DNA from 4 places in the Nostoc sp. MS1 genome. Region 4 is predicted to be linked to each of the others. Evidence: predicted binding sites of a transcription regulator. Region 4 holds the regulator's gene; each other region holds the start of a gene.

Region 1 (2,210 bases), 2.7 Mb from region 4:
AATTCAAAAACAATAATATATATCTTTACTTTTATGTAATTAATGTTCTACAACTCCCCTAGTCCATCAATGTCAAGCTTTCATGATAAAGCGATCGCCTCAGTTAAAATAGAGCGATCGCTTTTTGTTACTGACTACTTCTTATACCAAGTTGTCCGCCACTGTTTCATCTCTTTAATTTCCCCTTCCTGCGCTTTAATAATGGCTTGAGCTAAGTTTTTAATTTCCTGATGTTGGGACTTCTGTAAAGCATCTTGTGCCATTACTACAGCACCTTCATGATGGGGAATCATGGCGTTAATAAAGCGTAAATCAAACTCAGCATCAGCGTTGCCTAAATCCTGGCTCATCATCATGCCTTGCTGTTGTTCAGACGACATCGCCATCATATGACCCATTGTGGCATCATAAGCCATTGGTTGATCCCCTGCCTTGGGATACCAAGCTGTGCGCCATTGTTTCATTTGTGAAATTTCCTGGTTTTGGGCTTTGATAATATTAGTCGCCAACTGCTTAATTTCCTTCCGTTTTGACTTCTGCTGTGCAACATTTGCCATATCCACCGCACCTTGATGGTGCATAATCATCGCATCAATAAAACGCAAATCATAGTTAGCATCTGCTGGGCCTAAATCCATTGCCATACTGTGATTGTGATGCTGCTGGGTACTAGCATCAATTGCAGTAGGTTTTGGAGTTTCATTTTGAGTTTGAGAATTTGTAGAACAAGCCGTCAACATCCCTCCTGTTAGAGATGTCAGCACTACAAAGCCAAGCGCCAAAAAGCTATTTTTTACATCGGGGCGTAACATTCAATATTTTCTCCACAGCGTTCTACTCTCTCCATTGTGGACTCTCCAGTTGGGTGGAGGGTCAAGTTTTTTGGGAGAGAGGGAGATGAGGGGGATGAGGAAGCAGGGGGAAATAACTATGGACTGTTGACTGTTGACTAATGACTAATGACTAATGACTAATGACCAACAAAAAAACCCGCCTTGGCGGGATAACACAACAACACTATGAACTATGAACACTGAAATTTAAGCAAATTGCCTTAATTCTGCTTCTAATTGACGAACTAGTCTTTCATCGCCTTTAGCTCTAGCTACTTCCAAGCGATGCTCGATATTTCTTTGAATATTTTGTCTGTGGACTTCTTGTGTAGCACTATTAGCCTTAAATCTACCTTGGCTCATAGAATTAACCTCTTGTCATTCTTCTCTATTATGTCTGTTATTCATAACATAGCATAAATTTAGTAGTTTATGCTACAGAAAATTTTAGTTCTATATACATATTTTTGCAAGTTATGTCAGAAAATTACAGAAAACAGACCTTTGTAACGTTATTGAGCGATTTTGGTGATCGCGACGTTTATGTGGCTGTAATGAAGGGAGTCATAGCCCAAATCAACCCCAACCTGAAGGTAGTTGACTTAACCCATCAGATCCCGCCACAGAATATTGCGGCTGCGAGGTTTTGTTTAATGAATGCTTACCTTTACTTCCCTGAAGAGACGGTACATATAGCCGTAGTAGATCCGGAGGTGGGTGGGAAAAGACGAGCGATCGCTGTACAATTTGCAGGTGGATTTCTAGTAGGGCCGGACAATGGCATATTTAGCGGTGTATTAGCTCAAAGTCCCGCCATTGCAGCCGTTGAACTCACTAATTCCCAATATTGGCGCACCCCTGAACTTAGTAAAACTTTTCATGGTAGAGACATTTTCGCCCCAGTCGGCGCTTATCTTGCCGATGGTGTATCATTGCAACAATTAGGAATTGAAATTGACCCAGCTAGTTTGATACAGATGAGCCTGGAAAACTGCACCCAAACAACAACAGGTTGGTCAGGCTGCATACAATATATAGATTACTTTGGGAATTTAGTCAGTAATATTCCCGGTGATTACACCAAAGGTAGAAAATGGGGTGTGCAAGTTGGTGGTTTGACGATTCCAGGATGTAATACCTACAGTGAAGTACAGACGGGAGAGGTATTAGCTTTAGTTGGGAGTCATGGCTGGGTAGAAATTGCCATCAATAACGGTAACGCACACTCAAAGCTACAAATAAATTTGCAAGACCCTCTAGAACTAATTAGTTATTAGACTAGATAACAGTTGACCGTTGACCGTTGACTGTTGACTATGGACTATTGACTATGGACTATTGACCAATGACTACATCACTACCTACATCAGACGTTTA
Region 2 (2,210 bases), 1.6 Mb from region 4:
CCAGCATTAGCCAAAATGTCTGGTAATACAGTCACACCCCGCGCCTCTAGCACTCGGTTAGCTTCCAACGTCACAGGGCCGTTAGCCGCCTCCGCCACTATTTGTGCTTGTATCTGATCTACATTTTCCTCTGTGATTTGGTTTTCTAATGCGGCAGGAATTAAAACATCACAAGGTAAAGTTAGCAACTCTGCATTACTAATAGCCGTAGATCCTGGAAAACCAACAATACTCTTATGATTTTCCGCAGCGTAGGCTTTTAATGCAGGAATATCTAAACCGTCAGGAGAATATATTCCACTTGCAACTGTAGAGACAGCCAGAATTTTTGCTCCAGCTTGGTGTAATAATTCAGCCGCCGCACCACCAACATTACCAAAACCTTGAATAACTACTCGTACGCCCTCTAGGGATTTACCTATATCTGCAAGTGCTTCCCGCACAATAATCATCACACCCCGTCCAGTCGCCATTTCTCGTCCCCGTGAACCACCGACGGAAATCGGCTTACCTGTGACAACTCCTGGTACAGCGTGACCAACATTCATAGAGTAAGTATCCATCATCCAAGCCATCTCACGGGCGGAAGTCCCTACATCTGGCGCTGGAATGTCGAGTGCAGGCCCAATATCTTTAATCAACTCGCTAGTATAACGACGAGTAATTCGCTCTAATTCACCCACACTATAATTTTGTGGATCTATGGCGATACCTCCCTTCGCGCCACCATAGGGAATACCCAACAACGCACATTTCCAAGTCATCAGCATTGCTAATGCGGATACCTCGTTGAGAGTTACAGCCGGATGGTAACGTGTTCCGCCTTTGTAGGGGCCTAAAATATCAGAATGCTGTACCCTATGCCCTGCTAGAACCCGTATATCACCATTGTCTAGTTTTACAGGAATAGAAACTGTAACTACTCTACGTGGGTGGCTGAGAATTTCCAGTGTTCCTTGATCTAACCTTAATTCTTTAGCAGCAGCTTCTAAGTAACTACAGGCTTGATCAAAGGGGCAAATATGACCTGGAGTAGCACCTGCCAATGGTAGCGTCGGCATGGAAACCATAAAATTTTCTCCTATTCGCAGTATCTTTGCGAACTAGATATATATATGCCTAGCTTATCTTATTTTTTTATAAAAAAAGCTAATTTTGTAGTTTTTGTTACAATTTTATTTTAATTTTTTGGTAAGAGATGTTGGGTGTGAAAATATAGGATAAATTAAAGGTTGCCAGCAAGAATATAAAATGTAAGTAATTTACGTTTCATACTTACGTGTTCGACAATATTTGTCAGTTCATCGCTGAAAGCTTTTTGCACGCACTTTACCTAATTCTTCCAAAGCCTTGACAGTATGTGGTTTTCTTCATAGTTTCCACATGCAAAACTATGGTGATTTTTTCCTAATTACTTAAGATGAAATCTATTACTTCAATACCTTAGCCAATTTACGAGGGTTCAACGCCTGTAGAAACGTTATGAATACGTCCCAAAGAAGTAAGTTTGGCAAAAATCTGAGTTAATAAAATAGGCTCAGGTATTTCGGGAAGCATTTTTAAAATTTCACGGACATATCGAAAACCACGATAGTGAGCCTTAAGGTCAAGGATGCCGGAGTCGGGATTAAGGAGACGAAAATCCGCGAGAAGATGATGGGATAAGTTGACCATAAAGAATGCTAGATTAGCAGCATTAGTTACAGCAGTTTGACTTAAGTTCATAAAATCTTCCAATCCCCAAAATTGCTTGGCATCTCGAAAATTGAATTCGATCTGAAAGCGTAGCTTGTAGTAGTCAATTATTTTTTCAGATGACAATTTTAGATCACTAGAAAATAGAATTACATGACTACGAGCATGAGTTTTAAGATTGGTTTTGACGAGAATAACTACATTTAGAGATTGGGCAAATTCTTTGTGAAGTAATGTAACTTGATAAACGTCAGTTTGGATATCATCATCAACGGTACTTTGACATAAATACTTCTTAGGTATGTTGTTGTAGTCAATTTTGTCTCCGTATTTACGACGAGAGCGACTATTGGGGTCAGGGTGTTGATAAGGTATATATAATGCTGAATCAGAGCGAAGCTTAGAAATTATATGCAAGTTAACTTGACGAGCCATCTGCAAGGCATTATTATTCCCAAAGTGTCCATCCAATACTAAGTAAGTAAGGGGAATAAATTTAGCTAATAACTTAAATA
Region 3 (2,210 bases), 250 kb from region 4:
AGTTTTGGCAAGGTTAAAACAAAAATATTTACTACGAAGCAAAACTGACTATCGTGGTGTTACTGAATCTGTAAGTCTTTATGATTTCGCATTAAGAAATGAGATAAAGCAGTAAAAAAGGCGATCGCAATTTGTGATCGCCTTTTAATTATTTACTAACTAATTGCTTAAACCTTAGCCAATTCTGGTGTAGGACGCTTGCTGTTGCGAATATTTGTAATAGCCTCAGCATAATCCTTAGCATTAAATACCGCAGAACCAGCCACAACTGCATTAGCACCTGCTTCTAGAACTTGCCAAGTATTATTAGCTTTGAGTCCGCCATCTACTTCAATCCAGGGGTCTAAACCGCGCTCATCACACATTTGACGTAGCTTACGAATTTTCGGCAATACACCAGGAATAAAGCTTTGACCACCAAAACCTGGGTTAACACTCATAATTAGTACTAGGTCAGCTAATTCTAGTACATATTCAATCAGTTCTAAAGGAGTGCCGGGATTGAGAACTACTCCAGCTTTTTTACCTAACTCTTTGATTTGTCCCAGAGTGCGGTGTAAGTGAGGAGAAGCATTATGTTCCGCGTGAACAGAAATAATATCAGCTCCTGCTTTAGCAAAGCCTTCTACATACTTTTCTGGTTCCACAATCATCAAGTGGACATCCAGAGGCTTAGTTGTAACCGGACGAATCGCCTCCACTACCAGAGGCCCTATCGTTATATTAGGTACAAAACGACCGTCCATTACATCAACATGAATCCAATCGGCTCCAGCCGCGTCTACGGCGCGAATCTCCTCGCCTAAACGGCTAAAATCGGCTGATAGGATAGATGGAGCAATTACTATGGGTTTTTCAGATCGGTTTTGGGTCATGGCTAGTGGCTTTTTTAGCGTCCTCGTCTGTAAGCATTGTAACAAAATCTTGTAACAAAATATTGAGAATTTTAGAAACAAGGGAGTGGGGAGTAGGGAGTGGGAGATGAGTGAGATGAGGGAGAGGGGGAAGGGAGAAAGGAAGAAGCCTTTAACCTCTTACTACCTCCTACCTTTTGACTGTGGACTATTGACTATGGACTAATGACTGATGACTAATGACTAATGACTATGAAAAAACTAATTTGGATAATTTGCGGATTTAGTGCTTCTTGTTTGAGTGTACCTGTGTTGGCTATACCTTTATCAAGTTCTATAGGAACTAATGGTATTGATGCTTTGAGGTTACATCAACCTCCTTATAATTTACTCGGTCGTAAAATTGCTATCGGTCAGGTGGAAATCGGTCGTCCTGGGATGTTTGGTTGGGATAAGGCGGTGTCAAAAAATCGCGCTGTATCACTGGCGGCTGTCTTTTTACGCAATGGCCCAGCTAAGTCTAATAATGGTGTTGACCCCCACGCTTATAATGTTGCCGGTGTGATGGTGAGTAGGGACAAAGCTTTACCTGGGGTTGCGCCGGAAGCAAGGTTATATTCGTCGGCGGTGGGTTCTACAAAAAATATGGGTCAACCAGAGGAGTGTTTGTCCGCGCAGCACATAGCTTTACAAAATGGTGGTGATGTCCGGGCAATTAACTTTAGTTTTGGTGAACCCCTCAACCGTGACCCTCGACCGGAGGCTGTTCTAGATGGGAATGCTTTACTAACTTTATGTGTTGATTGGTCGAGTCGCGTTCACAATGTTTTGTATGCGATCGCTGGCAATCAGGGTAAAGGGGGTATACCTATCCCTACAGATAATTTTAACGCAGTTAACGTGGCTTTTTCATCCCGACGAGGAGGGATTTTTAATAAAGTAGACGTTTCTAATCTAGCTGGGGTGAATCAGGGTGTAAGTGGTCGCTTGGCGGGTAGGGAATTTAATATTGATGGTCGCCGCGCTGTGAGTATAGTAGCGCCTGGGAGTAATATTGCCATGCTCAATCCCGATGGCAAAGTAAACAAGGTAACAGGTACAAGCTTTGCTGCGCCTCATGTGACAGCTACTGTTGCTTTATTACAAGAGTTTGGTGATAGACAACTACGGACAAAACAACCACACTGGAGCATTGATAGCCGCCGTCAGCAAGTGACGAAAGCTGTATTACTCAATTCGGCAGATAAAGTACAAGATAATGGTAATGGCTTAATGCTGGGCATGACTCGGACACTTATTGATAAACAAAATCAAGACTGGTTGAGTTCTGATGCCTATAAAAACCCGAAAATTCCC
Region 4 (2,210 bases):
ATCGCTTCTGGTGATTTCTAACTCTTGATTAACTTTATTGCGTTCAGCTTCTACTTGGCTTTTTTGTGCCTCAGCAACTTTGAGCTGTTCTCGTTTTTGTCTGAGGTCTTTTTGAATATCTTCTAACTCAAACACCCCTTTCCGTAGCCCTTCATCAGCAAGAAATAGAATAGCTAAGGTAGTGGCAGAAATTAATCCACCAGTAATAATAGTTACCAGTACAGCCGTATTTTTAGGGCGTAGATTAAACAGTGAGAGGCGTGCTTTGCCAACTCTTGTGCCGATGCGATCGCCAACAGTGGCAATTACACCTCCCAGAATTAAAATTGCTGCGATGAGGATGTACCCGGTGGTCATCTTCTGCTACCGAATTGCGTCCAGATACAGCCTACTACTTTCAATCATTATCTGTGGAGGATGGGAGGGTGGCAATAGCTGAAATTACCAAGGTTTTCGACTTTGTTCCAACTATATGCGTTATTTACAAAAATATAACATGCGCCACCCACCCTTGATCACAGTTAACTGGGCTGATTTTAAGTGAACTGTCTGCTGAGAGTCACTGGTTTATGCACAGTAATTTTCTTTTTGTGGATGGAAATCATTTTTTTCTCGCGGAGATCCCCTAATAGCCTCGTAACAGTAACGCGAGTGGAACCAATTGCTTCTGCGATCGCTTGATGAGATAACTTCAAGTCAATGGTGATGCCATCTGCACAGGGAATACCAAAATCACGGCAGAGAATTAACAGAAAACTGATTAACCTTGAACCCATATCTCGGTGAGCCAAAGTTTCAATCATCATTTCTGTTTGCAGAATCCGCGAAGATAGACCCCGCAGCATTAACATTGATAGTTCAGGATTTTCCTTAAGTGCTTGCTCAACTTGTTCAATGGGTGCAGACAGCAATTCTACTGGAGTAAATGCCACCGCATGGTAAAACCGATCTGACTTGTTTCCTGTCAACAAAGACAGGACTCCAAAAACGCTATTTTCCCGTAGCAGTGCGACTGTAATTTCTTCTCCTGCCTCGTACACCCTGGAAAGTTTTACAGCGCCTTTCAAAAGAAAGTAAACTCGTTCGGCAGGATCGCCAGGAAAAAAGATCGTTTTATTGCGTTCAAACGTTTCTACAACCGGCGGAAATGCCCCGGTTGCCATCTGACGAAAAACATTTGCTAGGGCCTTATCTTGTGTCACGATCATCTCCCTTCCCCTACCCAATACCGGAATAATAAAAAACTAAAAACTAATTACCTAAGAATACACCTGAAAAATGAATAAAGCACCGTTAACCATTCTGTACTTTCCTATACTCAAACACACAACTTTAAGGATATTTGTTCATAATGATACCTAATTTCTGCTATTTTTAGCCATCAATTCTTGATAGATACTTCTACTTGCTCTAACCATCAGGTTTCTTACAGAAAAAATTAAGTAATCTTGAAAATATCTTAAGAATTAACAAACATTTTATTCTAAAAAACTCCATTAATAATAAACATTTTTGTAACCAATGTATAAAACATAGATAAAGGACTCCGTTTGTCATTAGTCATTAGTCATTAGTCCACAGTCAAAAGGCAGGAGGCAGGAGTGAATTATTTCATCTACCTCATCTACCTCATCTACCTCATCTCCACCTACTTCCTCATCTTCCATTTCCGTAATGCTACGAACAACTGACCGATGACTATGGACTATGGACTAATGACCAATAACCACTAACCAATAGGTCAACGATTCAGGTATGCTCCTAATGAATAAATCAAAATAAGCACATCAAAATTGTATATGCTGAATCTGAACGGAAAAAATGCCTTGGTTACAGGTATCGCCAATAATCGCTCCATTGCCTGGGGAATTGCCCAACAACTGCACGCAGCAGGAGCGAACCTTGGTATTACTTACCTACCAGATGAACGCGGCAAATTGGAGAAAAAAGTTGCGGAACTTGTAGAACCCCTCAATCCCAGCTTATTCGTTCCCTGTAATGTTCAAAACGATGAACAAATTCAGTCCACCTTTGATACTATCCGCGATAAATGGGGCAGGTTAGATATTCTGATTCATTGTTTGGCTTTTGCTAACAGAGATGATTTGACAGGAGATTTTAGCCAAACTTCCCGTGCTGGTTTTGCCACAGCTTTGGATATCAGCACCTTTTCTTTAGTGCAATTAAGCGGTGCAGCTAAACCTTTAATG

The links. Region 4 encodes NtcA, which controls nitrogen genes in cyanobacteria. Its sites were predicted from a motif close to TNTGTANNNNNNNNTACANA; they were not measured.
Region 1: the regulator NtcA is predicted to act here: its motif matches at 1,256-1,275, upstream of NSMS1_RS00490 (S-adenosyl-l-methionine hydroxide adenosyltransferase family protein).
Region 2: the regulator NtcA is predicted to act here: its motif matches at 1,155-1,174, upstream of NSMS1_RS19150 (Glu/Leu/Phe/Val family dehydrogenase).
Region 3: the regulator NtcA is predicted to act here: its motif matches at 902-921, upstream of rpe (ribulose-phosphate 3-epimerase).

Annotation. Positions count from the first base shown of each region.
Region 1 is NZ_AP023441.1:113,050-115,259, forward strand. Features, by position in the region: gene NSMS1_RS00480 (DUF305 domain-containing protein) at 135-812, opposite strand; gene NSMS1_RS00485 (hypothetical protein) at 1,041-1,196, opposite strand; gene NSMS1_RS00490 (S-adenosyl-l-methionine hydroxide adenosyltransferase family protein) at 1,310-2,110, shown strand; gene NSMS1_RS00495 (DUF2301 domain-containing membrane protein) at 2,179-2,210, shown strand, end outside.
Region 2 is NZ_AP023441.1:4,416,230-4,418,439, reverse strand. Features, by position in the region: gene NSMS1_RS19150 (Glu/Leu/Phe/Val family dehydrogenase) at 1-1,070, opposite strand, end outside; gene NSMS1_RS19145 (transposase) at 1,453-2,210, opposite strand, start outside.
Region 3 is NZ_AP023441.1:2,554,352-2,556,561, forward strand. Features, by position in the region: gene NSMS1_RS11075 (hypothetical protein) at 1-115, shown strand, start outside; gene rpe (ribulose-phosphate 3-epimerase) at 168-875, opposite strand; gene NSMS1_RS11085 (S8 family serine peptidase) at 1,101-2,210, shown strand, end outside.
Region 4 is NZ_AP023441.1:2,805,632-2,807,841, reverse strand. Features, by position in the region: gene NSMS1_RS12155 (DUF3084 domain-containing protein) at 1-357, opposite strand, end outside; gene ntcA (global nitrogen regulator NtcA) at 537-1,208, opposite strand; gene fabI (enoyl-ACP reductase FabI) at 1,800-2,210, shown strand, end outside.